DNA from 2 places in the Lysinibacillus sp. FSL K6-0075 genome. Region 2 is predicted to be linked to the other one. Evidence: riboswitches for the same ligand, from Rfam matches in the RefSeq annotation. Region 2 holds a riboswitch; the other holds the start of a gene.

Region 1 (21,461 bases), 2.0 Mb from region 2:
CTTCCCCAAGTAGGTTGTCGGCTGGAATGCGACAATTATCGAATGTCAGCTGAACAGTACGTGAGCCATGTAAGCCCATCTTATGTTCATCTTTTCCGATGATTAAGCCAGGTGTCCCCTTTTCGACAATAAATGCCGAAATACCTTTTGTTTTTTCAGCAGGGTTAGTAGAAGCGAATACAATATATACATCAGCCTCTCCACCATTTGTAATAAATACTTTGGAGCCGTTAATAACATATTCATCGCCATCACGCACTGCCTTTGATTGTAGAGAGCCAGCGTCTGAGCCTGCACCTGGTTCCGTTAAACAAAATGCGCCTAAATATTCTCCTGCTGCAAGTTTTGGTACATAACGTTTCTTTTGTTCTTCATTCCCAAAGTAAATGATTGGATTTGTTCCAACCGAAGTATGCACCGATAAAATAACGCCCATTACAGCGCTTACTTTTGATAGTTCATTAATCGCAATTATATACGATGTAAAATCCATACCAGAGCCACCTAAGTCTTCTGGTGTAGTAATTCCCATTAAGCCAAGTTCACCCATTTGCTGTAGAAGCTCACGTGGGAATTCTCCCGCTTCCATTCGCTCTACCCATGGTTGAATTTTTTCCTGAGCAAATTGACGAACCATATCGCGCATCATAATTTGCTCATCTGTAAATTGCAAATGCATCTATAATGTCACCCCTCTAAGTTGTCCCCAAACATCTAAATAACCCCATCCCCATAGGATTATTCGTAAACGTAAAAGCCTCTTCCTGATTTCTTACCTAGCCAGCCTGCTGCAACGTATTTACGTAGCAGTGGGCAAGGACGATATTTACTATCTCCTAGACCCTCATGTAAAATTTCCATGATGTAAAGACATGTATCCAAACCAATGAAGTCTGCCAATGTTAATGGCCCCATTGGATGGTTCATACCAAGCTTCATTACATCATCAATTGCTTCCTTCGTAGCTACACCTTCATAGAGTGCGTAAATCGCTTCATTAATCATCGGTAGTAAGATTCGGTTTGAAATAAATCCTGGGAAGTCATTCACTTCTACTGGTGTTTTCGATAATTTGACCGTCATCTCTTCAACAGCTTTGTATACTTCATCTGTTGTTGCTAAGCCTCGAATGATTTCGACAAGTTTCATAACTGGTACAGGATTCATAAAGTGCATACCAATTACTTGCTCTGGACGATTTGTTACTGCTGCGATTTCTGTAATAGGCAGTGAAGATGTATTCGTAGCTAAAATAGCATGTGCTGGTGCAATGCCATCCAGTTGCTTAAAGATGGATTGCTTAATTTCCATATTTTCTACAGCTGCCTCAATGATAATATCTACATCACTAGCATCCTGTAAATCTAGTGACATACTAATTCGACCTAGAACAGCAGTCTTCTCATCTTCTGTTTTACGACCCTTTTCTACATCACGTGATAAATTTTTCGTAATAACCCCTAATCCACGCTCGAAAAATTCTTGCTTGATATCGTTCAATTTCACATCAAAGCCTGCTTGTGCACAAACCTGGGCAATACCAGAGCCCATTTGCCCTGCACCAATGACCATTACCTTTTGAATTCCCATTAGTTCAGTCCCCCTGTTTTTGGTACTTCAATCATAATTGCATCACCTTGACCGCCGCCTGAACAGATTGCAGCAATGCCGATACCACCGCCACGACGCTTCAATTCCTGTGCAAGTGTTAATATAATGCGTGCACCAGATGCCCCAATAGGATGACCTAAAGCAACTGCACCGCCATTAACATTCACTTTTTCTGCATCTAAATCTGCCAACTGCTTGCTGACTAAAGCGACTGCTGCAAAGGCTTCATTGATTTCTATTAAATCAATATCTGCTAATGATTTATTGGTCTTTTTCAGTAATTTATTAATAACAAGACCTGGTGTTTGTGGGAAGTTTTCTGGCTCAATCGCAAGTTCTTCATGACCAATGATTACTGCCAATGGTTCTCTACCTTCACGTTTTGCACGATCCTCACTCATGATGACAAGTGCACATGCTCCGTCGTTAACCCCAGGTGCGTTTCCTGCTGTAATCGTGCCATCCTTGTCAAAGGCTGGTTTTAGCTTCGCCAGTATTTCCAAAGACGTACCTGCTCTTGGTGCCTCATCTGTATCAACAACAAGTGGTTCACCTTTTCGTTGAGGAATCTCTACTGGTACGATTTCTTCTGCAAAGTAACCTTTTTCAATTGCGGCTAGCGCGCGTTCATGACTGCGAACTGACCAAGCATCCTGTTCTTCTCGACTTAGCGAGAATTCTTTAGCTGTTGCATTACCATAGCTGCCCATATGCGGTCTCGCTTTATCGAAAGCACATGTTAAACCATCATAAAGCATGCCATCTACCATTGTTGAATCTCCCATACGCAAACCATTTCGACCATTCAGAAGATAATATGGCGCATTGGACATAGATTCCATGCCACCAGCAATAACCACTTCTTCGTCCCCTAAACGAATCAATTGATTTGCTAATGTCACTGCACGCATCCCTGACGCACAAACTTTATTGATTGTTTCTGTTTTTACTGCTGTTGGTAAATTGGCCTTCAGCGCAGCCTGTCGAGAAGGAATTTGACCCTGTCCCCCTTGTAAAACAGAACCTAAAATTACCTCATCTACTTCCTCAGATGCAAGATTTGCTTTCTCTAATGCCCCTTTAATCGCAATCGCACCTAAATCACTTGCATGTAATGCTGATAATGAACCTCCAAATTTACCAAATGCAGTTCTTGCTCCTGCTAAAATTACAGCTCTATTCAAGTAAAACACCCCTTTTGTTTTACGTTCTCGATGAAGTTGTAAAGCATTATTGACTGAACGCTCGCTCGACTTCTATCGAGGAAAAATGGGAGTTTACTATCTCAACTCCCATTCCCATTTAATCTTATTCTACAAAACAATTTTTTATTGTGCAATTTATATTTTTCAGATAACTAAAATATTTCTGCAATAGCAATCATTTTTCTGCGTTCGCTTCCGGATTCTCGTCTTGGCGAGCCTTTTCTACGGATGCTACCACTTCTTCAAATGTTTCTTCTGTTTCCTCTGAAGAAGGTTGAATAGCCTTTACTTTTTCGCCGAACACTGAGCGCTCTAGTAATTCTGCAACATCAAATGTTCCAATAGAATCTTCAACCTCTTTTGCCTTTGTACCATCCTCTAACATTGTTAAACAGTAAGGACAGCCCGATGAAATAACCGATGCATTTGTTGCGAGAGCCTGCTCTGTACGTGCTACGTTAATACGGTTCCCTACGTGTTCTTCCATCCACATTAAGCCACCACCAGCACCACAGCACATCGCTGTTTCACGGTTACGTTCCATTTCAACAAGCTTCACACCAGGGATGCCTCGAAGAATTTCACGTGGAGCATCATAGACATCATTGTAACGGCCTAAGTAACAAGAATCATGGAAGACAATCGTTTCATGAACCTCATAGTTTAGCGCTAGACGATTTTCTTCAATCAACTGATTTAATAATTCAGTATGATGATACACTTCGCCTTTCCAGCCAAAGTCTTGATATTCATTTTTAAAGATATTGTAGGCATGAGGGTCGATTGTCACAATTTTCTTCACTTCGTTTTTCTCAAACTCATCAATATTCGCTGTAGCTAGCTCCTGGAATAAGAATTCATTCCCTAAACGGCGAGGTGTGTCCCCAGAGTTTTTCTCTTTATTACCTAAGATTGCAAACTTCACACCAGCTTCGTTTAATAAACGACAGAATGCTAAAGCGATTTTTTGAGAGCGGTTATCGAAAGCTCCCATCGAACCAACCCAGAATAAATATTCCATTTCCTCACCAGATTTTTTCAGCTCTTTTACAGTTGGAATTTGGATTGTTGGATCTAGATCGCGCCAATTTTCTTTTTCTTTACGGTTTAAGCCCCAAGGATTACCTTGTCGCTCGATATTTGTCATAGCACGTTGCGCATCTGGATTGACTTTTCCTTCAGTCATAGTTAGATAACGACGTAGGTCAATAATTTTATCAACATGCTCATTCATTACTGGGCATTGATCTTCACAGTTACGACAAGTTGTACAAGCCCAAATCTCTTCTTCTGTAATGACTTCGCCTATTAAAGATGGACTGTAGATATCTTCAATTACAGCACCTTCAGCACCAGCTGCCATTGCAAGCTGATTACCCTTTGTATTGGCAAAGAATTGATAAGGCACCCACGGTTTTTGTTTTGTTACAACTGCGCCCGTAAATGTTAAATGATCACGCAATTTCACGATTAAATCCATTGGCGACAGCATTTTTCCTGTTCCTGTTGCTGGACACATGTTTGTACAACGTCCACATTCTACACAAGAATATAGATCGAGCATTTGCTTTTGTGTGAAGTCCTGTATGCGTCCCACTCCAATAGAAGGCATATCCTCTTCACTTTCAGCATTTTCCCCTGCTTCTTCTAAGGCCTCGAAATCGATTGGTGTTAATGTACCCGCACGATCTAAACGATTCATGTAAACATTAAGTGGACTAACGATTAAATGGAAATGTTTAGATTGCGGTACGTAAACAAGGAATGTTAATAGAATTAAAAGGTGTGCCCACCACATTACATAAAATACGCCAGCAGCCACTGATGTAGGTAGGAAGCCAAAAATAGCAGCAATGCTTGAAGCAACTGGCTCCGTATAGGTTAATCCCTCACCATGCCAAATTAATCCCATACCATTAGCGATTAATGTAGATACCATTAACCCACCAATGAAAATTAATACAAGACCATTTTTCCATCCTCGTTTTAGACGCACTAGTTTTTCAACATAGCGGCGGTAAAATGCCCACACTACCGCAATTAAAATCATTAAAACTACAAGCTCCTGGAAGAATGTAAAGACACCATAGAAAATGCCTAGTGGCAGATGTGATTCTGGTGCTAGTCCTTTCCAGATTAAATCAATTGCCCCTAACTGCACCATCAAAAATCCATAGAAAAACATAACGTGAATTAAACCACTCTTTGGATCCTTTAATAGCTTATTTTGACCAAATACATTGACCATAATATAACGAAGTCGTTCTTTAACACTTTCATCAAACTCAACCTTTTTCCCCAATTGCACATACTTATAGCGTGTTTTCAACAGGTAGAAGAACAATCCTACTGCATAAAGCACAACCACGACTGTTAAGACAATGTTAGCAATTAATAATGGACTCATGGTTGGTCCCCCCTTTAGTTTGTCGTAATTTTCTCTCTTTGTGACGAATTTGCTAGTTCATACAGAAATGTACTTCACTTTATCATTATATTCCTATTCTAATAAATGAGTGAGCATTCAGTCAACATAAAACGGAAATATTTCTGATAATTTTATATTCTTACATTTTACAAGAAAAAAAGCCACCCTGAATTTTTCCAAGGTAGCATTTTTTTACTTTCCTTATCAATTATACCTTACCGAATGTTACATATTCAGTAGACGTTTGAACTTTTGCTGAAGAAAGCAAACAAACCTCTATCCCCTATAGAGGAAGGAGGCTTTAGTATCCGATGTTTTATTATGTGTACAAAAACATTTACTAAATCAAACTTTTATTTTTTAAAAACATTCCCGCTACGAATATACTCAACATCCGCTACATTTAATCGTGCATTTACAACACGTGCAGCTGCAAATAAATAATCTGATAATCGATTTAAATATTTTTGTACAACCTTTGGCACATCTTCAACCTCTTTCATTAGCGTCACCATTTCACGCTCTGCTCGACGTGCAACTGTGCGTGCAATGTGTAAAGTTGCAGCTGCTGGTGCACCTCCTGGTAAAATAAAACGTTGTAATGGTGGCGCTTCGTCTGATAAAGCATCTATACGAGTTTCGAGTACTTCAATCGGTTGCTCTGTTAACTTATATTGGCGTTCTTTCATCACATTGGCAAGGTCTCCACCAGCATCGAACAGCTCATGCTGAATTGTCTCTAGGTCTGTTAAAATATCCTTGAAAAGCGCTTGATCTAATTCACTTACGGCCTTCCCAATAAAGGAATTTAATTCATCAATTGCCCCATATGTTTCAACACGTAAACTATCTTTATCAACACGTCCTCCAATAAGACTTGTTTTCCCCGTATCGCCTGTTTTCGTGTAAAGCTTCATTTCTCTCATCTCCTAAAATTCATTTTTATAATTCCTAATCGCCTGAACTGTTGTTTCATAGACACCCTTTGCAATCACTTTACCAACGTCCGTAATGGGGCCACCATACAGCATTTCTTCTCCTTTTTGAGTCGCTGCAATTAACAAACTATCTGTAGCAGTACCTGTCGCAATAGTCCCACTCCGCTCATCACGAATATTTTCTGATTGCAACGCCTTGGTTTTTGCCTCAGTTGCTGTCATCAATGCCTGAAAAAATGCCTCTTCGGATAAACAACCATTAATAATAACCCATGTATTAATAGTACCAATATATGGCTCATCTTGTCTTTCGTGAACACGAGAGACATCAACTGCATTGCCTACGCCAGCTGTTACAGCTACGATTATACTGCCAAAAGGTGCTGAAAATTCATTAATTGCCACTAGCGCTGTTGGCACTGCTGTTAGCATCACAACAGTATTTGTAGGAGAAAAATTCTCCCTTTGCAAAAAATCACTAACTTCTCTTTTTACATCACTGATGACATAATCACCAGGAACTGAGCGATTTAATAAGCAATTATGCCAACCAATACCCGGGTTATGAACGGCAGAGGATACGGTCTTCAAAGGAAGCTCTGATGTAAGTTGAATATAGTGTTCCGTTATCGTAAAATGCTCTTTTTTAATGACAGCTCGCTGTTGGTAGTCAGTTGCTGCAGGCATCATTGTAATTTGCGGTTTTGGTATTTCAGGGTGTGCATATGTAGTCACCCGCGCTTGATAAACTTCTTCAATTTGGGAGGCAATTAATACTTCATGTGGTGCCCCAAGTGCTCTCACTTGCCCACTCTCCATAAGTAATAATTCATCGCAATAAAGCGAGGCTAGATTCATATCGTGTAGTACCATAACAACCGTTAAACCACATTCCATCGCTTCCTTCCGAACCATATCTAAAATTTGACGTTGGTGTGCAATGTCTAAATGATTAGTTGGTTCATCCAGTAATAGAATTTCTGCTGTTTGAGCTAAGGCCTGTGCTACAAACACTCTTTGTTGTTCACCGCCAGATAAAAATTCCATAGGCGTATGCTCATATCGCTTTACACCTGTTTGAAGCATGGCATGTTGAACAGCCTGCTCATCTTGTGCAGACCAACTTGAGAAAAAGCCTGTTTGATGCGGGTAGCGCCCTAGTGAAACTGCCTCTCTCACACTATTCGAGAAAGCATTTGCATGAAGCTGTGGTAATACAGCCATCTTTTGCGCCAAAGCACGAGCATTATAAGAAAGAATATTTTGTCCATCAATCGAAATAGTTCCAGCAGTAGCTGGTAAAATACCACTCATTACTTTTAATAGTGTGGATTTCCCGCTACCATTCGGCCCTAGAATGCCAAGAATTTTCCCTTTTCCAACGGTAAAACTAATATCCTTGACGATTGGTACATCTTCATAGCCACCTGATAGATGTTCAACAACAATCATGCCCGTACCCCCTTGCTTCTTCGCTGCTTATAAAAAATATAGGAGAAAACAGGTGCTCCAATAAATGCCGTAATAACACCAATTGGTAGCTCTCTTGGCACAATGATTGTTCGTGCTACTAAGTCGCAAATAATGAGTAATGTTGCACCATTGAAAAAAGATAATGGTAATAAGTGGCGATGATCAGAACCCCAAATCATCCTTGTCATATGCGGCACCACTAATCCTACAAAGCCAATTGTGCCAGAAACCGCTACAGCTGCTCCGGTTAGCATGGAGCCACCTGCTAGTATCAGATATTTACTACGCTTCACATTAACACCTAAATGTTTTGCTCGCTCTTCACCATACAACAAAACATTTAGCTCTCGTCTTTGCGTCCATAGCATAATTGAACCTACAATAACAAATGGAAAGATCATTTGGACATATGGCCAACCACGCATCGATACAGAACCAAGTAACCAGCCTATTACCTGACGTAATTCTTCACCAGATAAAGCAATCATTAATGAAATAAGGGAACCTAAAAATGAACTAAAAATAACACCTGTTAATATCAATGTTTCCATTTTCAATGAACGGTCTACGAGTCTAGCGAAGCTCATGACAACTACCATCGTGATGATAGCACCGATCATACTAAAGGTTGGTAGAGCATACAAACCGACGACAGGGATAGAAATACTAAAAAAGATTGTTATAACAGCACCAACAGAAGCCCCTGATGAAACCCCTAGTGTGTATGGGTCTGCTAATGGGTTTTTTAATAAACCTTGGAATGCTGCTCCAGCAATAGCTAGAGATGCCCCCACTAGTCCTGCTAACAACACGCGAGGCAAGCGAATTTTCCAAAAGATATTGGCGGCTGTTTCATCAGCCGCCTTATTCCACAATACTTCTAATGGAATATGAACTGAGCCTATCGCTACGCCACACCAGATGCTAATAAGAAGAAGCGTACATGTTAGTGCATAGGCTAGTGCTATTTTTTTCACTTAAATACCTCAGGATAGATCGCTTTTGCTAATTCTTCTAGACCTTCTGCTAAACGTGGTCCCTGACGACTCGTTGTACTTTCATCTACCTGTACAATCGCATTATTTTTTACGGCATTAATAGTATCAAAACCCGCACGTTTTGGTATTTTCGTTAAAATATCTGGTACATAATGATATGTCACCACAATGACATCTGGATTTTTCGCGATAATTTGTTCTGCATCAATTTTATACCAATTATCACCATCTACAGCTACATTCTCTGCATTGATCATTTCAAGCATTGCGTTCATAAATGTGCCATTGCCAGCTGTATAAATATCTGGCTCATCCGATGCTTCGACTAACACTTTTTTTGGTTCAACATCCTTGACTTTAGTCAAAACTTCTTCTACTTTGGCCTTCATATTAGCAACAATTTTTCCAGCCTCTGGTAATTTCCCTGTAGCACGACCAAGTTGCTCAATTGTCGTATATGTTTCATTAAAGTCTTGTGCATTTCTTACTACAAACACTTTCAAACCTGCTGATTCAAGCTGTGCAATAGCCTCTTCTGAAAGAGACATGCTAGATTCGTGTGAAAAAACGATATCTGGTTTTAAGGCAATAATTTTTTCAATATCGTATTCCATTCCGCCAACCTTATCCTTCTCAGCTGCCTCTGGTGGATAATCGTCGTTGTCAGTAACACCAACTATTTCATCATTTAAACCAAGTCCAAAAAGGATTTCAGTGTTACTTGGAATAAGTGAAACAATTTTCTCAGGAGGTGCTTCAAGAGTAATGTCCTTGCCAAGGGCATCTGTTATAGTCATTGGGAATGTTGCTTCATCCTGTGCTGTTTCTTGCTGTGTTTGCTGCTCAGTAGCTGGCTTGTTATCTTTTGCTTCCTGTCCACAAGCAGCTAGCAAGCCTACTGCTAAAAATGCTGATAATCCTATTTTCCAAAATTTCTTCATGTGAATCCTCCTTCGTTGATCCGTGCGACATTTCACTTTATTCTGCATCAAAATAAAACCCCTCATCTTTGAATGATGAGGGGGCAAAATCGCACCAAAAAAACTGATACAAAATCCACCACCCTATCCTCGTAGGTTGTCATGTCTGTTATAAAGGCAGGTCTCCTGGCTTGTGCTCCTTGCGATTTTTCAAGCCTTCCCGAAATCTTCAGTGGCATCATTTGAAAAAACTCACACTTACAGTGGCGGGACCGCATCGGATTTACACCGATTTCCCTTTTCACTTTACTTAAGTAAAGAACCTTTACAATATTCAGTTGATTTCATTATACATGAAAATGAAAGAAGTCGCCTCCATTCAAGACGACTCCCAAGCTATTATACAATTTCAGAAAAATATTGGACTGTTTTCATTTGAGCACCCATTTCTCTTAATGACCACGTCTGCTCTAAATAAACGTCCGCTAGTTTTTCATATTTCCCACCAAATTTATGCGCCCATTCTACTGCTACAACACTTTCATAAAGATGAGCCATTTTTTTCGCCATATCTTTTGCTTCAAAAGTTTTCGTTGCCGCGTCTAAAGCGCTAAAGATTTGTAATTTCACAGCCATATTCGCTAATTGTTCTTTAACGATTTGTACTAACGAGCTGTTAGCTAATTTTTCTAAGCGTTCCTCCATCTCCTGTACAAACAGTTCATGTGCATGAAACTTATCTACTAACCGAATGAGTTCTAAGGCCAAAATATTAGCCGTCCCCTCCCACACCGTCAACACTTGTGCGTCTCTTAATAAGCGGGGCGTTACAAAGTCTTCGATATAGCCATTACCTCCGTGTAATTCAATTGCCTCACTAGCATAATGAACGGCTTGCTCTGCTGTTTCCTTTTTCATAATGGCAATATATAAACGATTCATAATAAGGTCTTGCTGTGTTCCCTGTCCACTCGTCACTTTATCGTATAATTGAATAAGATCAAAAACTGTCGCTACTTCCACATGCAACTTAGCCGCAAATTTACCTAAAGTATCCTGAACCATAGGGTATTGTGTTAAAGGCTTGCCAAATGCATAACGATTGGTTACGTAATGTTTTGCCTCTAAAAAGCCACGACGCATAATGCCAATTGAAGCTACTGCATTACAAATTCTTGAGAGATTTAGTGCTTCTAGCATGTAATAAATCCCTTTATTTTGCTCCCCTACAACATAGGCAAGTGCACCATCAAATTCTACCTCACCTGAAGGAACTGCTCGAACGCCTAACTTATCTTTCAGTCGGCGAATACGAAGATGATTGGCTGTTCCATCTTCTTTGTGCCAAGGAACTGCAAACAACGTTAAGCCTTTGGAACCTGCTGGCGCATCTTCTAGTCGTGCCAACACCATCGCTACTCCACACATGCCCGCATTGGATGCGAAGTATTTTTCACCATATAGGCGATACGCAGCGCCATCCTTTCTCGCCTCCACAACATTCGCGCCAACGTCTGAGCCTCCTTGACGTTCTGTTAAAAATGTCGCACCTTCATATAACTCTGTGTCGCCTGTTGCACAAACATGAGGTAAGAAACGCTGCTTCACCTCTTCATCCGCATAATGATCTAATAGGTAGGCAGTAGCCATCGTCAATGTCACGGGACAATAAAAACCAGGCTCTGCATGAGACAATAAGTAACCTTGCGCAAAGCTATAAACATAATTCCCCTTGTGACCTAGCTGTGGAATATCCTTGTGCACATAGCCGACAATACCCGTACTATATGTCTCTTCAATCGTTTTCTTATAACCATCATTGACCCAAACCTCTGATATCTCTTCCCCATAGGCATCATACCTTTGAAGGCGAGGCTCCCCCTGCCGATCTGTATGCTTTGCCCTCACATCAATATCACCTGCACATAGCTCTCCAAAATCTGTTAACTCTCGATGGGCATAGGACAAAAACTCTTTATCTAACATCATTTCTAATATTTTTTGAAGCGTTTCATCCTCTGTAAAAAAGTTCGTAGTACGCATTTCTTCTTGTTGTAATACTTTCATGCTATCTCACCTCTTGCCCCTTCAAAGATTGTTTTAATATTTTACCTGATGCATTGCGTGGTAGCGCTTCCACTTTTTCGAAAATACGTGGTATTTTAAACTTTGCCAGATGTTCCTCTAAATAAGCTTTCAGCGCTTCCTCATCAATGTCTTGTTTAGCGGAATATACTGCCTTTACAGTTTCCCCCCATTGTGGATGGGGTACACCAATCACAGCAACCTCGAATATCCCTTCAAAGCCTAATAAGCAATCTTCAATTTCTTTCGGATAAATGTTGACACCACCCGAAATAATGACATCCTTTTTACGATCAACAATCCAAATAAAACCATCTTCATCCCTACGAGCTAAATCTCCTGTTTTTAACCAACCGTCAATGAAGGCGGCATTCGTTGCTACTTCATCCTTATAGTAGCCAAGCATATTGCCCTCACCTAACAAAACAATTTCCCCTACTTCGCCTACATTTACATCTTCTCCGTTGTCATTCACAATACGCAACTCTGTACCAAGCGGCGCCCGCTGCCCTATACTTCCAGCCTTTGTTTCATGCTCCTTGCCAAATAATAATGAACCACTTGGTCCAGCCTCTGTTAATCCATATACACAAGTTAAATTATTTGTTCGGAATGCCTGCTGAATGAAATGAACTTCATTTTGGGATAATGGTGCCCCACCATACACCCACCATTTCATTGAAGACAAATCAGCCGATTGTAATCTTGGCATCTGTGCCGTTAATAAATAAGCAACAGGTGCACCAAAGAAATGTGTGGTTTTCTCCTGTTCAATGGCATCAATGAATAAATCAGGTGTAAAAGTTGGTGTTAACACATTTGTTGAGCCTACCAATACGCCTGCCATTAAAAATAAATGCAATGGCGCCGAGTGTGTTAATGGCATCATGAGCAAAATACGGCTCTCAGGCTTTACCTCCATTTCAACAGCAATCATTTGTGCCACTGTTAAAATATTACGATAGCTAAATAACACACCCTTTGGTTTCCCTGTTGTACCAGATGTATACAAAATCGTGGAAGGGTCATCTTCATGCAGCTGGCAATCAATCAGTTGTGTGCTAGCATTTTGAAGCATTGTTTCATATTGAAGCCAACCCACTTTTTCTTGACCTGTTTTAATTTTTACCGGAATCACAGCTAGCTGTTCAACTGCAGCAAAAATAGCCTCATGAACGACAATTGCCTTCGCTTCTGCATGCTGCGCCACGTACTCTACTTCCTGCAATGTAAATTTCGCATTGACTGGCACAACAATCGCTCCGATACGCTGAATAGCAAAGTAACTGACAACAAACTCTAAAACGTTTGGCATGAAGATGATTACCTTATCACCCTGCCTTACTCCCTGCTCTAGCAAAGCATGACTGAAACGTGTCACCTGCTCATCTAAATCTTGATAGGTAACGCTTCTGCCATGACAAATAACGGCTTCATTTTTCGGATACTTACGGGCATTACGTGCTAATAAATTGGAACTATTCATCGTGCATCTCTCCCTTTAAAGTCGCTAATTTTTCACTAAACATGCCATGCATTTGTTGTAATTCATGTTTCATCTGCGTCAGCTCAGCTATTTTACTCTCAATCTCTTGAATTTTTTGTTCTCCGTATTCAACCGTTCGTTCTAATTGCTGAATTCCCGAGCGATCAAAATCAAATAGTAAAACCATCTCTTTGATTTCCTCCAGAGAAAATCCATAACGCTTGCCTCTGAAAATAAGCTTGAGCTTCGCCAATTCTTTTTTGGAAAAGGTTCGTTGATTGGTAGATGAGCGATGAGGACAAAGAAGCCCAAGTTCCTCATAATAACGAATTGTCCGTGTAGATACATTAAACTCCTTTGCTACCTCCTGAATCGTCTTCAAAGCCATCTCCCCCTTTCCTAATTGGCAACAGTATACCATTGACGTTAACGTAAACTTCAACAAAATTTTCGAAATTAACAGAAAAATAAAGTTTGAAACAGCTAATATTCCACGGTCTATCCGTTTCTCGAGTCTTTCTATCCGTCACTTTTACGGTTATATCCGCCACTTGTAGAACTTTATCGTTCACTTTCAGCCTTCTATCCATTAAAAAAGCCCCTAACACATTTCATGTTAGGCGCTTAAAAAGGTATTACATTTTTTCCGGTGCAGATACACCAATTAAACGTAGTGCATTCGCAATTGTTGTGCGGACAGCCGTAATTAACGCTAAACGAGCCTCTGTTAACTCTTTGTTTGAAGCATCTAAAACTTTTTCTGCATTATAGAAACTATGGAATGCAGCTGCTGTTTCTTGAATATAGTTTGCGATACGGTGTGGTGTACGGTGTTTCGCTGCTTCCGCTACCACTCTCGGGAAATCGCCAATCTTTTTCAATAAATCAATTTCTTTTTCTGCTGTTAACAGATTGAGATGTTCTGTTGTAGCAGCAAAGCCTTGTTCATTTGCTGAACGTAAAATAGACGAAATACGTGCATGCGCATATTGTGCATAGTACACAGGGTTTTCATTCGATTGTGAGACAGCAAGGTCAAGATCAAAGTCCATATGAGAATCGCCCGCTGTTTTGACAAAGAAGTAACGAACTGCATCAAGGCCAACCTCTTCTACAAGCTCACGCATTGTTACTGCGTTCCCTGTACGTTTAGACATTTTGAATTTTTCACCGTTTTTATAAAGCTGAACCATTTGAATAACTTCCACTTCTAACGTATCGCGATCATAGCCAAGTGCTTGAATCGCTGCTTTCATACGTGGAATATAACCGTGATGGTCAGCACCCCAAATATTGATTAATTTATCGAAGCCACGGACAATTTTGTCTTCGTGGTAAGCAATATCTGGCGTTAAATATGTGAATGACCCATCATTTTTAATTAACACACGATCTTTATCATCACCAAATGTTGTAGAGCGGAACCAAGTGGCACCATCCTCTTCAAACACATGACCATTGGCTTTTAATTTATCTAATGCTACTTCGATTTTACCGTTTTCATATAGAGATGTTTCAGAATACCAGACATCAAAATTCACACGGAAGTTTGCTAGGTCTGTTTTTAATTTATCCAATTCTAAAGCTAAACCTTGCTGACGGAAGAAGGCAAAACGATCTTCATCTGATTTTGCTAGAATAGCTTCACCATGCTCGTCTGCTAATTTACCTGCAATATCAATGATATCTTGCCCATGATAGCCATCTTCTGGCACCTCAGCTTCCATTCCTAATGCTTGTTTATAGCGAGCTTCTAATGAGTAAGCTAAGTTATTAATTTGATTACCTGCATCATTAATATAATATTCACGAGAGACACTGTAACCAGCCATATCTAACACATTACATAAGGAATCTCCAACAGAAGCTCCACGAGCATGACCTAAATGAAGGTCTCCAGTAGGGTTTGCTGAAACGAACTCCACTTGAATCTTTTCTCCTGCACCAGCATTTGAACGACCGTAGTCAGTACCTTGCTCAAGAGCTTGCGTAATTACCCCAGTTAGGAAATCTTTACGTACTGTGATATTCATGAAGCCAGGACCAGCAATGTCGATTTTTTCAATATCTGTACCTGCTGTCTCCAGGTTTTCTAAAATAGCTTCCGCAATAGCACGAGGTGGCTTTTTAGCTAACTTCGTTAATTGCATCGCAATGTTTGTTGCATAGTCACCATTTGCTTTATCCTTTGGTGTTTCCAGGTGAATCGATAATTCTGTGCCAGCCTCAACTAAGCCTGCTTTTTCAACAGCCTGCACTATCGCTGCTTTAATAGCCTGTTGTACTTGTTCTACTGCGTTCATTATTGTACCTCCGTAAATGTAATATCTAATGTATAGTTGCCAACGGATTGCCCACCCATTAGTAAATCGTACTGTACATGGAAATCTCCGCTTATTGCCTGTTTTGTAAACGTCATTTTTTTTGTGTCAATAACGAGTGGCATGGAACCCAACTCACTTTCATAATGCCCTTTTTGTTGTTCAATTATGTTCAGTGGTAGTCGCATACTAACCGCTCCCGCACGCATAATCAATGCCTTTTCATGACCTAACTTCATCGTTGTGCGGATGATTTTATCCTCCTGCACCTCATCATATTTTAAATACAGGCTTCCTGCTTTTTCAAGTAGCTGCCCTTTGAGCCACATTTCATAACTTTCGGACTCTCCATCACTTGGACGAATGGTAGAAATGAGCTTAATGTTCACTTGCGATCTTACTTCGTTCGCCATAACGGATGCCCCTTTTTAGTCTTTTACTATAACCTTTTTATTATAGGATGAATACTTATGTTTTTTCAAGATAGAAGTGATGTAAAGGTCCACAACAAGTTTATGAGAGTAAATAAAAACCCTCTCCTTCCAATAACTGAAAGAGAGGATTTCATTTTATCTATACCATTTTTTTATGATCAATTGTTGAACTATTAACAATAAAGCACTAACTGTCCAATAGATTGGGATAATCGCTGGATTGAACAGACTAAAAATGAGGATCATGATTGGATTAATAAATACCATTATCTTTATATTTAACGGTTGGCTTTTCTCTAAGGCGATATAACTTTGAATTAAATAAATCAAACAAGCAATCATCGAAATCCCAATATCAATCGTACCTAAATTCATCCAAAGGAAATTTTCACTGGCAATCACTGAATCTAACTTAATCGCGTAATACAGTGAAAATAATATAGGTAATTGAATGATGATTGGTAAACAACCTACTAAAGAACTTTTCAATGAATCTGAAGTTAGCTCTTGGATTTTATGTTGTACCACTCTTTTTTCAGATTCGCTTTGACTATTCTTATATTTGTCCGTAAGCGCATCTAATTCAGGCTTAATGGTAGTCATTAATTCTTTTGAGTGCTTTTGATGTTTTGCCGATTGAATAAATAACGGCATAAGAATTAATCTGACTACAATCGTAATGCCAATGACACTAAGTGCATAGCTGCCTGTAAAAGAATGAATAAAATGAATGACGTTAATAATAGGTTGTGCTAGAAATGTTAACAATGATATTCCTCCTAGTTTAAAAGTTTAAATCAAACTAGGAGATACACTTTCTTCCTCATTATCTTCGGACATTCTAATACACAGTACAAACCACGTTAGCATAGGTGGAGTCCAAGTATTCGTGATATTATAGTCCACTTCAAGCTCTTCGTCCTTCACTTGTTGAACGGTTATTTTATTGACGAGATACAGATGCAAATGAACACTTAGGACAGTTAAAATCAAAGAAGCTAATAGCCAAAAGTATTCCATTGTACTAACAAAGATGAATAAATCATTGATGAGAAGTGACCAAATCATAATACCCCTCCTTCCCTCTCTATATACAAAAATTATATTCGTATGTTGAATAATGAGTCAAATGAATCCTCATATACTATTTGTTCTATTTCGTAGCAACTGCACAAGGAAATAAAACAAGCCAGGTAAAACGATAATTAAACCCACTATTATATAAATTTGGCCAATACTCAAATCTAAAAATGACGCAGAGGCAAAGGCAATTCCTAATGGCATAGCGACCCGTAGAAAGAGTAAACGAACAGCACTGAGTTGCGCCATGCGATCTTTAGGTGCGATTTTCTGAAAGATGGCTGCACTACGAGCATTAAAAAGTGGAAACATTATTCCACCAAACAACTCACATAACCAAGCGATTGGTATGGATTCCACAAAGTACAGACAGACAAATGAAAGCCCCCCACCGATTAATCCGAGATACATGGTTTGATCGGTTTTCGGTATCTTTGCCAGTAAGAGTATGCCAATAAAATAGCCAATTGGAAAAGATCCAGCAAATATCGCATATTCCCATGATTGCCCATTAAGAGATTCACGAATGAAAGGAACGCTTAATACAGTTGTTGCGCCCACAGCAAACTGCACAGTTGTGGAGAGAAGCGTCAGCCTCAATAGATGTGGATAGTTAAAAAAGCTGTGATATCCTTCTTTCATTTCTTTCCACCAAAACTTCTTAGACCATACTGGCACTCTGTCTATACTTACTTGAGAAATCCCGGTGAGAGACAGATAACTGACTAGAAACATACAACAAGAAAATACATAAATAAATGGTATTGGACTTACTAATAAAAGGAATGAAGTCAATCCCGGAGCAAGAAAACTCATAAGTCGAATGGTACCATCCAATAAACCATTTGCTTCTGTTAATTCTTTTTCTTCGCAAATCTCAGGTAAAAGCGAAAAGGAAAGACTAGCATAAATAGGCTGCAGTAACCCCAATATGCATTGTAAGATGATTAACCCGAAGATAATTCCTTCATTTTTGTATAGAACGAAACCAATTACAGGAAATAGATACGCAAGCGAGCGAATAAGTTGGATATTTTGAATCGCTTTTCCTTTAGAAACATGATTTAAAAATGGTGCTGCTACACCTTGTAATACTAATGAGGGAATAAAATAAACTAACCAAAATACACCTAACCATTCCTTTGATCCTGTTAATTCGAACAGCAAAAGACCGTTAATAATGCCACCTGCTGCACTACCCAATTCTGATACAATTTCACCTATCCAGAGTGCTCTAAAAGATTTGGAATACCTCTTCATTTTTGATTCTCAAGATACTGTGTAAGTTTTTCTGTTAAATAGTTAAGTTCCGTTGGATTTGCCGAATAAATTCCTTTATCAACTTTAATAAATCTAGCAGCCTTTAAAATAGACAGTTGATGATGTAGCGTAGTCTTAGAAAGATTAAATCGTAAACTTAAGTCTTGTAATGCGGAAGGTCCTTTTAATAATTGATAGAGTAATTTTAAGCGAAGCTCATCTCCCAATGCTTTATACCCTCTAACCAACTCCACAGAAGGAACACCTGGTTCTAGTAAATGTTCTTCATTTAACGGATAAAAGAACAGTTTAGTATGACAGGTCCTTTTTTCTAAAACCCATGGACGATAGGATACATGTGGAATAAGTTTAACTGTCCAAACAGATGGTTCGAGTTGATACTTTACGCCACCAGTGATCTGTTCAATTTTTTCGATAGGGTCTGTCATGTTGATTGAACGAAATCTTTTTTGTTCAAAATCAAGTGCTTGCATCCACTTATCCCATTTCTCGTTTTTACGTACCCAGTTATGCCACTCGAACATGGCTGTTGTAAAAATATCACACAAGTCTTTATGTGAATACTTCGCAAGATTACGTATATATCCTCCTAGGTATTCATGGTCATCAAAATACTTCGCATATTTCTCTATCTGTCGAGGATTATTATACTGAGCAGAAGTTTCTTTTCTTATAGCCTCCGTTTCCCGATTTTTGTATGGCAAAAGTATTTCATAGAAACAATCTGCAGCTATGTTTTGAAGTTGATTCGAAAAATCTTGAATTGATAGCGATGATAATTTGTCCTGTAGCAGAATTAAAGCAAACCAAAAATTAGTTTTTTCAATCAATGCTAAAGATTTCACTAGCTGTTCAGGCATTGATTTATGTGCAATGGTCCACTCTTCATCAAATTCAAATGTGTGGCGAAGACGTGTATGTGTATATCCCGAGATACCAAGAATTACTTCCCAAACAAGTGAAGATTCTATTGTTAATTTAATTTGTTCCGTAGGCTGTGGTGAATATAGATATTTCAACAAAACTCCTCCTTCATACTTACATATAATAAAATTCTAAATTATACGAATATTTAATTCAATATTTTTCGAATATAAAGTTTTATTAATTCAAAATTAATTAAAATACAAAATGGGGCTAGCTCATAGCTAACCCCACTCAAGTAACTTTATTTACAAAGGCCTACTTATTTTACCCAGCCTAAGATCATTTCTCGTAATAATTTTGAAGCTGTGTTTGCTGTCATTTCTGAAGAATCATAGATTGGTGCTACTTCAACAAGGTCAAAACCTACAACATTTACACCACTTGCTGCAATAGCGTGGATGGAAGCGAGCAATTCTTTCGATGTAATGCCACCACAGTCTACTGTACCAGTGCCTGGTGCGTGTGCTGGATCTAGAACGTCAATATCAATTGTTACATACACATTGCGTCCAGCTAATGTTGGGAGAACCTCTTTTAACGGTTCAAGCACTTCAAATTTTGAAATGTGCATACCGTTTTCCTTTGCCCAATCAAACTCTTCTTTCATGCCTGAACGGATACCAAATGAATAGACATTTTTCGGCCCAATATGTTCTGCAATTTTACGAATAGGTGTAGAGTGCGAAAGTGGCTCTCCCTCATATTCCACACGTAAATCTGTATGTGCATCAAAGTGAATAATTGCAAGATCATCATATTTAGCTGATACAGCCTTCATCACAGGCCACGATACTAAATGCTCTCCACCCATGCCGACAGGAACCTTGTCATCCGCTAATAATTTTTCAATAAATTTCTCAATTTCATCTAATGAACGCTGTGCATTACCGAATGGTAGTGGAATATCGCCTGCGTCAAAGTACTTTACTTCATCAAGCTCACGATCTAGGTATGGGCTGTACTCCTCAAGACCAATGGATACCTCACGGATACGTTGTGGACCAAAACGTGATCCTGGACGATAACTTACTGTCCAATCCATTGGCATGCCATAAATCACTGCCTGTGCATCGTCATATGTAGGATGACTTTTTATAAAAACATTTCCTGAATAAGCTTCATCAAATCTCATTGCTAGCCCTCCATATTATTAAAATATTGTGTTGATCATCATTTTTCCGACTTCTTCTATTATGGCTTACAGGATTGTAATGAAACCTGTATCCTTTTATCCTCGTATACATTATTGGAACGTCTAGCAAATTTCGATTAAAATCTACAAGGTGCGATTTTTTTGTCGAATGCCAGCATTTCAAGTAGTACAAAAAAAGTATAGATGTTTTTGAATAAAGTGCAATAGTTTTTAGTTAGAATTTCGATTAAAGATGAATGTTCGAACACATACTAAAGCTAAGTTCGAAGCTGTGAGAAAACGAGGTGAAGTCGGATGAAACGAAAAAGCTATCATCGAAAGCAACAGCGTGTAAAGCGCACACGCAAAAGTCTTACGCTATTTGTCGCCTTTACATCTGCAATTGTTGTAGCATTTGTCGCACTCCGCATCTATGTTCAAGTGGCTGGTGCACCGCCTTTAACCGTACCAAAGGCTTCCATTTTCTTAGATGAAAATGAGCACCAAATTGGAGATCACTTTACAAATCAACGAAGATATTGGGTGGGTCTCGATGAGATGTCACCTTATTTAAAGGAAGCTGTAGTTGCTGTTGAAGATAAGGATTTTTATGAACATGGCGGTTTCGATTATTCACGTATTGCTGGTGCCATTTTAGTGGATATAAAGGCTGGTGGAAAGGTTCAAGGAGCTAGTACCATTACACAACAATATGCTCGTAACCTTTATCTTTCCCATGAAAAGTCTTGGACACGTAAATTGAACGAAGCCCTGTATGCTTATAGATTAGAAGTTTTTTATGATAAGGACGAAATACTAGAGGGCTATTTAAATACAGTATATTACGGTCACGGTATGTATGGAGTAGAAGCTGCCAGCCGTTTTTATTTCGGGAAATCTGCTAGTGATTTAACGCTTGCAGAAGCAGCAATGCTAACAGGTGTACCAAAAGGTCCAAGCATTTATTCACCAATTGCCAATTTAGATAAGGCTACCAATCGTCAACACGTTATTTTAAAACTTATGGCAGACCAAGGCGCCATTACACAAGAAGAAAAAGCGCGTGCTGAAAATGAACAGCTTGTCTTAAAAAATGATAGCTGGGTTGCAACCAAATCTGTTGCCCCTTATTTCCTAGATGT
Region 2 (8,882 bases):
AATGGCCGTGATATTTGGCGTTCAAACCTTGCAGAGGTCAACGCAACGATTCAAGCCATTGAACAGCTAAGTCATGCCGAAGAGCTATGGATTCAACCATCAAGTAACCTACAGCACGTTCCAATCACAACCTCTCTTGAAAATGAACTTGACCCTGTTTTAAAGCAGGCTTTGGCCTTCGCAGATGAAAAAATCGTAGAAATCACGGGGCTGACTAAATTTAGACGAGATAAAGATGGTTCCTTACAACATAATTTTTCAGAAAGTATGAAGGCGATTGAGGCTCTAAAAAATCATCCAATCCGCCAAAACAAGTTGATTCATCAAGCTGTTCAAACTGTGACAACGCAAGATTTTGAACGACAAAGTGATTTTACACAACGTCAAAATATACAACAACAGGCCTTAGCGTTACCGCTGTTCCCAACAACTACAATCGGTAGCTTCCCACAATCTGATGAGGTGAAAAGAAATCGTAATGCTTGGCGAAAGAAACAACTAGCAAATAAAGACTATGAGGCATTTATAGAAGAGGAAACTAAGCGCTGGATTACTATACAAGAGGACCTAGATATCGATGTACTCGTTCATGGTGAATTTGAGCGTACAGACATGGTAGAATATTTTGGTGAAAAACTGACTGGCTTCGCCTTTACAGAAAAAGCATGGGTCGTTTCATACGGGTCACGCTGTGTGAAGCCTCCGATCATTTATGGTGATGTTGCGTGGGCCTCACCCATTACCGTAAAAGAATCAGCCTATGCTCAAAGCCTAACAAAACGATTTGTAAAAGGCATGCTGACAGGGCCTGTGACGATATTAAATTGGTCGTTTGTACGCGATGATCTTTCCCGTCAAGATGTCGCTTATCAAATTGCATTAGCACTTCGCAAAGAGGTGGAAGCACTAGAAAACGCAGGTATTTCGATTATTCAAGTGGATGAGCCAGCACTAAGAGAAGGCTTACCGCTTCGAAAAGAAGAGTGGGGGGCTTACTTAGATTGGGCTGTCAATTCCTTCAAGCTTGCTACATCTAGTGTCAAAGATGAAACACAAATCCATACACATATGTGTTACTGCGAATTTAATGATTTCATCGAACCGATTAGCGCACTAGATGCAGATGTGATTTCCATTGAAACATCGCGAAGCCATGGGGAACTCATCACGTCACTACAAGTGCAACCCTATAAAAAAGGAATTGGCTTAGGCGTCTATGATATTCATAGCCCACGTGTACCAAGTGAGGAAGAAATGCTCACTATTATGAAAGATAGTTTACAGGTTCTTGATCGCCATCAATTTTGGGTAAATCCAGATTGTGGCTTAAAGACTAGAAAAGAAACAGAAACCGTTGCAGCTTTAGCCAATATGGTTGCTGCTACTAAAACATTGCGTCAAGCCGTACAACAATCTACATCAAGATAAAGAAATGATTTATTTAATCTACTACATCTACTCTCCAAAAGATAACAAAGGCCAGGGTAAGTTACCTGGTCTTTTTATGTTGTTTGGAGAAATTTATTATATTCAGAAAATAAAATTGACGTGAACATGGGAGCATGTTATGTTTATTACTAATTTCATAGCAATCATTACAAGTTTGAATGAATTCGTCTTTCATTCAATTAAAAGGAAAATGGGTGAAAATCCCATGCTGTCCCGCAGCTGTAAATGAGGAGTTTTGTTTCAAATACCACTGAGTAAGTACTTGGGAAGGTGAAGCAAAATCATGATTCATGAGCCAGAATGCCTGCTTGTAAGAAGATTCATTGATGATCTACGAAAGATAGGGAGATGGATGGAGACTTGCTCATCGTGAGTTTTTCTGTCCTTATTCTTTTTTAGAATAAGGTTTTTTTATGCCCTCTCTTCTTTAACAAGTAGATTTATTTGCACTACGAATAGAGATAGGAGACAGAAAATGAGATTGACTAAGTATTTACTTCCTTTACTGCTTGTGCTGACGTTCAGTTTACTTGCTGGCTGTACAAGCACGGATGAAGAAAAGGGGAAGACAACGACACCACAAACAAATGAAAAAATGATAACAATTGGCTGGCCATTAGATGTCGGTCCATTGAATCCTCATACATATTTACCGAATCAAATGACTGCCCAAGCCATGGTCTATGAATCCTTGGTGGAATACAATGATGATGGCACGGTTACGCCAAAGCTAGCAGAAAGCTGGGACATCTCAGAGGACAAAACTTCGTATACTTTCCATTTAAGAAAAGATGTGAAGTATTCAGATGGAACTACTTTTAATGCCGATAATGTCATCCGTAATTTTGATGCCGTATTAGCGAATCGAGACATGCATTCTTGGATGGGCATGGTCAACCATATGAAAGAGGTTGTAAAAGTGGATGATTTTACCATCCGTCTGCAATTGGATGAACCCTATTATCCTGTCTTAAACGAACTTGCCTTTGTCAGACCTTTCCGCTTTTTAGGGGATAACGGATTCCCAGAAGGCGATACGACGCAAGATTCTATCAAGGAACCGATTGGGACAGGCCCATGGGTGTTAACTGAATACAAAAAGGACGAATATGCATTATTTAGTCGCAATGAAAACTATTGGGGAGAAAAACCACTAGTAGAACAAATAAAAGTAAAAATTATCCCTGATTCAGAATCTATTTCATTAGCATTTGAAAACGAAGAATTAGATTTAATTTATGGTCGTGGCATTATTAGTTTAGATAACTATACGTATTTAAAAGACAGTGGGAAATATAAAACAGCTACCTCTGAGCCTTTGTCTACAAAAGCACTGCTGTTCAATACACAATCTGGCCCGTTAGCTGAATTAAAGGTACGTCAAGCTATTCAATATGCTATTAATAAGGAGCAAATGGTAGACAGTATTACACATGGTACAGAAAAAGTGGCAAACACATTGTTCTGGGATGCAATTCCTTATGCCAATATAGATTTAGCGCCTATTTTATACAATCCAGAAAAAGCGCAACAATTGCTAGATGAGGCAGGGTGGACGTTACAGAATGGAGAAAAAATTCGTTCGAAAAATGGACAACCACTATCATTAGATTTAATTTACATTGCATCCGATGCGATTCAGAAACCAATGGCAGAATTAATGCAAGGTGAATTAGCAAAAATTGGCGTACAGTTGAATTTAGAAGGTGCAGATGTGATGGTCGGTCTACAAAAATTGATGGATGACCAGGTAGATATTAATTTCTGGCGTACCAATGGACCGCCAACAGACCCTCATAGCTTTGCAAATGAATCAGCTACACCAAATGCTAGTGGTGTGTATGAGGCGAAATTAGGCTTACCAAACGCCAAAGAAATCGATACGAAAATCCACCAATTATTAATAGGCACGGATGAAGAGGAACGCGTGCAGCTTTATACGGATATTTTAACGATGTTCCATGACCAAGCACTATTCTATCCAATATCTTACGAAACAAATAATGTGATTTATCAACCATATCTAAAGGATTTTGCCCCACGTGCATCTGAATACGATATACCTTATGCACAAATGGCTACAGAAAAATAAAAGTGGAAGAGAGAGTATGTCTAGCAGAGACAGCTCTCTCTTTATCATAGGATTGAGTAGGAAGTGACAGCATGTATGAGTCGACATGGATGTTTTGTTTAAAAAGAATTTTGACATTGCCCTTTGTCTTATTAGGCGTTTCCATCCTAACCTTTGTATTTATTCGTTTCGTTCCAGTAGAGCCTGCTGAAGTCATTCTACGTTTGGCAAGAGTTGCGCCAACAGAGGAAGCCATTCAGGCATTACGTGAAGAACTAGGGACGGACAAGTCGTTTCTTCTTCAATATTTACTATGGGGAAAAGGCGTATTACAGCTAGATTTCGGAACATCTTTTGTTAGTAAATTACCCGTGGCACATGAGCTATTTGCGAAATTACCCGCAACCATTGAATTAGCGATTGCTGCGTTTGTCCTCATTTTAGGGCTAAGTATCCCATTTGGGGTGATAAGCGCATTGTATAAGCACACTATCATTGATAAAATCATTCGATTCTTTACCATCCTGAGTGTGTCGATTCCAACCTTTTGGCTAGGTTTCCTACTACTCTATTTATTTAGCTTGAAATTAGGATTCTTTCCGACAAATGGGAAGGGCACACTATCTCATTTAGTTTTACCCGCATTCACACTGGCTTTACCAACAATTGGCTTGTTCGTTCAATTTATCCGTTCAACCATCCTAGAAGAATTACAGCAGCAATATGTTCAATATGCACAGTTAAGAGGATTAAAAAGCTCTGTGATTCTTATCCGTCATGTGTTGCGAAATGCTGCTATTCCATTGACATCCCTGTTAGGCATGACCCTCGGGAATCTACTAGGTGGAGCCGTCATTGTGGAGCAGGTTTTTAGCTGGCCAGGACTCGGCAGGTACTTAATCGAATCCATTATGAACAGGGATTACCCAGTTGTACAATGCTATGTATTAATTATCGCTGTTATCTATGTGCTTGCCAATTTATGCACAGATATATTGCATCGTTTATTGGACCCTCATCTAATGATGAAGGGCAGGAGAGATTAAAAATGAACTTCGTACGAACAAAAAGTAGCAATTTGACAGGATTCATTAGTCTATCGCTCCTTGTTATCATTGGCTTGTCGGGGCTATTTGCGCCAATTTTAATGCCACATGATCCTTTAGCTGTCGATATAGCTAAGAAATTTTCGGTTCCATCTTGGGACTATCCATTAGGTACAGATCATTTAGGAAGGTGTATCTTGTCACGCCTCCTTTTAGGTATTCGTTATTCATTAGGATCAGCGCTCGTCATTCAGCTAGTTGCCATTGTTTTAGCTATCCTACTAGGTGCTTTTGTAGCGTTGAAAAGGGGCTTAATCGATTTTCTTTTTATTCGACTATGTGATATTTTATTAGCCTTTCCAACACTGGTACTTGCATTTGGGCTATTAGGTATATTAGGCCCTAGCTTAAAAAATGTTATAATAGCACTCATTTTTACACAGCTTATTTATTATGCAAGAATGGTCCGAAGTTTGTGTATCGGCATGAATGAGAAAGACTTTGTTCAAGCTGCAAGGATTTCAGGCACTACAGGTATCCAATTAATTAGACGCCATTATATACCCAATATACTGCCATCTATTGTCACGATTGTTGCATTAGATATCGGGAAGGTGATTTTAGAAATTGCGGGCTTTTCCTTTATCGGACTTGGCGTGCAGGCACCGATTCCAGAATGGGGCATGATGATCAATGAAGGAAAGCAATACATGCGGCAGCATCCTGAATTAATGCTTTATCCTGGACTTGCCATCATCCTTGTTGTGTTATTGTTTAATCAGTTAGCAAATCGTTTAAAAAAGCTTGACTAGTAAAGGGGAAGTTATGGAGAAAGTTTTAGAAGTGAAAGACCTCACAGTCAAAATGGGGGAGAAAAATATATTAACCTCTATCAATCTGACAGCTTATAAAGGGAGAGTCTTAGGAATTATAGGAGAAAGTGGCAGTGGAAAGACCATGCTTTGCCATGCCATCATGCAAACATTACCGTCCTTAGCACAAGTCACCCAAGGTGAAGTACTCTATCAGCAAGAAAATTTACTGAACGTTTCAGCTGCTAAATTGAGAGCTTACCGTGGCCGGCATCTTTCGATGATTTTGCAAAACCCATCTACTGTATTCGATCGTATTCAAACGATTGAAAGTCATTTTCGAGAAACATTAAAAGCACACTTTAAGCTGACCAAAAAGGAAATGAGACAGATTGCCCTTGATGCTTTGAATAAAGTCCATTTACCTCATCCAGAGCAGCTTTTGTCCTACTATCCTTTTCAGTTAAGTGGAGGCATGCTACAGCGAGTGATGATTGCCCTGTCATTGGCGATACAAGCCTCTCTCTACATTGCAGATGAACCTACGACTGCTCTTGATACTATCAATCAAAAACAAGTATTAACACTTTTTGATCGTATTCGCTCAGAAACAGATGCTGCCATACTCCTTGTCACGCATGATTTAGGTGTCATTGCTGAACTTGCTGACGATGTGGCTGTGATGTATCAAGGAGAAATCATTGGGCAAACGAATGTTTTTGATTTTTTTGATGCGCCTCAGCATCCCTATACAAAGAAGCTTTTACAAGCAAGAATGCTATTTTAGAGGTGAAAAAAATGACGTTGCTAGACGTGAAAAATATAGACATGCATTATGCTCAAAGACCAGCCCTATTTCAACGAGGACAAAAAATTCCTGTATTACAAAAGATGTCATTTTCACTTCAGGAGGGAGAATGTCTCGGAATCGTCGGTCAAAGTGGTTCTGGAAAAAGCACATTAGGACGCATTATTTTAGGGATTGAACGACCAACAAACGGAGAGCTGCTCTTTCAAGGTATCAATTTATACGAAGCACCCAGCAAAGAGAAAAAAATGATACGAAGAAATTTACAGGCTGTTTTTCAAAATAGCTATCATTCATTTAATCCAAAACAGACGATTTTCGAAATACTCGAAGAACCGTTTTTGAATTTCGAGCATTTTAGCAAAGCAGAGCGACAACAGAAGGTAAGGGAATTACTAGACTGTGTAGAGTTAGAGTGGGCAATGGCTCAAAACTATCCCTCACAGCTAAGTGGGGGACAGCAGCAACGAGTCAACATCGCTAGAGCTCTTGCATTAAAGCCGAAACTGATTGTTTTAGATGAGGCCATTAGTAGTCTTGATATGATTTTGCAAAAGACGATTATAGAACTATTACAATCACTGCAAAAAGAGCTACAGCTTGCTTATATATTCATTTCACATGATTTACAAGCCACACGTTTTATGTCAGATCGCATCCTAGTGATGCAGCATGGTCAGCTCGTGGAGGAGATTGGGAAGGATGGAGTATATCAGCATCCCGCTTCACAAGAATTATACAATGCTATTTTGCCATCACACCCGCGAGAAAGAAAAAAGAAGGATAGACCAAATTGAACAGAAACTCCATTTTGAAAAATTCAAAATGGGGTTTTCTTAATTATTAAAGTAATTTAGAAATAAAATTAATAATATCAATTGTAAAATTAACTTTATTTATGTTTTAATTAAAATAATTAATTTTTATTATTTACTTCTTTAAATTCTTTGTTATATAATCAACTTAACTTAAAGGAAGGAGTTCACTATGGCTTATCAAGTAATCACAAATTGCCCTGTCTGCAGTAAAACTTTGAAAATTACCAAGTTACAGTGTTCTCATTGTCACACGACGATTGAAAATGAATTTGAATTATCTAAGCTCGCATCTTTATCAAACGATCAGCTTCATTTTGTGGAAGTATTTTTAACCTGTCGAGGAAACATTAAAGAGGTTGAAAAGGAACTGGGGGTTTCGTATCCAACAGTTCGAGGCAAGCTAAACGACATTATTTCATCCCTTGGCTATGCTCAAAAGAAGAAAAATGAAGTAGACGAGAAAAAAATTGTAAGCATGTTGGAAAATGGTGAAATCACAACGGATGAAGCCATAAAGCTTTTAAAAGACGAATAGGGAGGAATAGACCATGAAAGAGGAAATTACGAAAGTGTTAACCATGATTCAAGAGGGGAAAATTGATGCGGATAAAGGTTCAGAGCTGATTCAAGTGTTACAACAGAAAGAGGAATCAGGAAACAAATTTGTGGAAAAAACAAAGTATTTAGATAAAACATTAAAGGTCCGTGTTGTATCCACCGAAAATGATAATGTCACGGTGAATTTGCCGATTAAACTTGTCAAAGCCGTACTCATGGCTGGACACAGCATCGCAGCGAGTATTCCACAATCGGAAAAATACGTGAAAGATATCGACATCAATCTTCTTCTTGAAGCGATCGAAAATGAACTAGATGGACAAATTGTAGATATAAAATCGGCAAACGGAGATACCGTTGCAGTCTTCATTGAATAGAGGCGACGAATGATGCATGTAAAAGTGAAAGCAAAAGACGTTCGCTTTACTGTCCCTGTTCCCTATGCTGTGTTAACCATTGTCCTCTCCATTTTAACTTCCAAATGGATTCAGCAACAAGTTAATAAGTGGACAAAGGCATACTTCGATCAAAAGAAAATAGACTTTACCTTTCCGCTCATCGACAAAGAAATGCTCAAGCCGATTATCAAGGAGCTACAAAATTATAAAGGGCTCGTGCTAGTCGATGTCAAAGCTCAGGACGGTACTGAGGTTAAGGTTAGACTATAATACCCAAGAAAGAATGATTAGAGCATGTTTGAATAAAAAGCATGCTCTTTGTTATTTAAAGAATATCCTTTGCAAAAGAACTACCTAAATCCCACAATGTATCTTCCAGATTGTTTAATAGCAGTTTCGTTCTTTTCTCAAGTTGATCTGGTAGCTCATTTTTACTGAAATAGGTAAGTTTCAAGCTCTCATCATCCTTCATCTCCAATATACCCCTTACATTTTTCGCAATATAAAGATGAATAACTGTATAGACCTCATCCCCATTTGGATATTGGAAATAATAATCTGGCCCTGAAAAAACACCCACCAAGTCAAATTCATTCGCTACAAGTCCTGTTTCTTCATGAAGCTCACGAGCAGCAGCTTCCTCTAACGTTTCTTTTAGTTCCAATGCACCGCCAGGTAATCCCCAATCCAACGTATCTGATCGATGTTGAAAGAGAATTTGCTTGTCATCGTTACCCACAAGAATGGTCGCCCCAATACTGATAATTGGTCTACTACCGATGTATTTCCTTAACTCTGTAATATATCCCATATTGGTCCCTCCTATAGATCATAAGAAACGATTCGCCTTTCTTCCTTTAAAAACCTCTATTTTCCTTGTAATGCTTAAAATTGGATGTATTGGGATAGATGCACAATCTTT

The links. Region 2 has a riboswitch for cobalamin ahead of nikA (nickel ABC transporter substrate-binding protein). Riboswitches for the same ligand answer to the same signal wherever they lie in the genome.
Region 1: linked by a shared signal. The riboswitch ahead of MHB65_RS02665 (ABC transporter substrate-binding protein) and the one ahead of nikA (nickel ABC transporter substrate-binding protein) in region 2 are both predicted to bind cobalamin.

Annotation. Positions count from the first base shown of each region.
Region 1 is NZ_CP151947.1:555,929-577,389, reverse strand. Features, by position in the region: gene MHB65_RS02700 (acyl-CoA dehydrogenase) at 1-679, opposite strand, end outside; gene MHB65_RS02695 (3-hydroxybutyryl-CoA dehydrogenase) at 739-1,590, opposite strand; gene MHB65_RS02690 (acetyl-CoA C-acetyltransferase) at 1,590-2,795, opposite strand; gene MHB65_RS02685 (heterodisulfide reductase-related iron-sulfur binding cluster) at 2,992-5,223, opposite strand; gene MHB65_RS02680 (cob(I)yrinic acid a,c-diamide adenosyltransferase) at 5,598-6,161, opposite strand; gene MHB65_RS02675 (adenosylcobinamide amidohydrolase) at 6,174-7,634, opposite strand; gene MHB65_RS02670 (iron ABC transporter permease) at 7,631-8,632, opposite strand; gene MHB65_RS02665 (ABC transporter substrate-binding protein) at 8,629-9,594, opposite strand; cobalamin riboswitch at 9,732-9,915, opposite strand; gene MHB65_RS02660 (acyl-CoA dehydrogenase family protein) at 9,973-11,640, opposite strand; gene MHB65_RS02655 (long-chain-fatty-acid--CoA ligase) at 11,642-13,144, opposite strand; gene MHB65_RS02650 (MerR family DNA-binding transcriptional regulator) at 13,137-13,526, opposite strand; gene MHB65_RS02645 (hypothetical protein) at 13,492-13,734, opposite strand; gene argS (arginine--tRNA ligase) at 13,780-15,447, opposite strand; gene MHB65_RS02635 (DUF1934 domain-containing protein) at 15,447-15,878, opposite strand; gene yidC (membrane protein insertase YidC) at 16,035-16,667, opposite strand; gene MHB65_RS02625 (hypothetical protein) at 16,692-16,967, opposite strand; gene MHB65_RS02620 (MFS transporter) at 17,037-18,239, opposite strand; gene MHB65_RS02615 (ArsR family transcriptional regulator) at 18,236-19,279, opposite strand; gene speB (agmatinase) at 19,447-20,319, opposite strand; gene MHB65_RS02605 (PBP1A family penicillin-binding protein) at 20,635-21,461, shown strand, end outside.
Region 2 is NZ_CP151947.1:2,527,766-2,536,647, forward strand. Features, by position in the region: gene metE (5-methyltetrahydropteroyltriglutamate--homocysteine S-methyltransferase) at 1-1,428, shown strand, start outside; cobalamin riboswitch at 1,583-1,776, shown strand; gene nikA (nickel ABC transporter substrate-binding protein) at 1,925-3,541, shown strand; gene nikB (nickel ABC transporter permease) at 3,613-4,566, shown strand; gene MHB65_RS12400 (ABC transporter permease subunit) at 4,569-5,378, shown strand; gene MHB65_RS12405 (ABC transporter ATP-binding protein) at 5,392-6,165, shown strand; gene MHB65_RS12410 (ATP-binding cassette domain-containing protein) at 6,177-6,983, shown strand; gene MHB65_RS12415 (DUF2089 domain-containing protein) at 7,174-7,539, shown strand; gene MHB65_RS12420 (hypothetical protein) at 7,553-7,939, shown strand; gene MHB65_RS12425 (hypothetical protein) at 7,949-8,230, shown strand; gene MHB65_RS12430 (NUDIX hydrolase) at 8,286-8,771, opposite strand.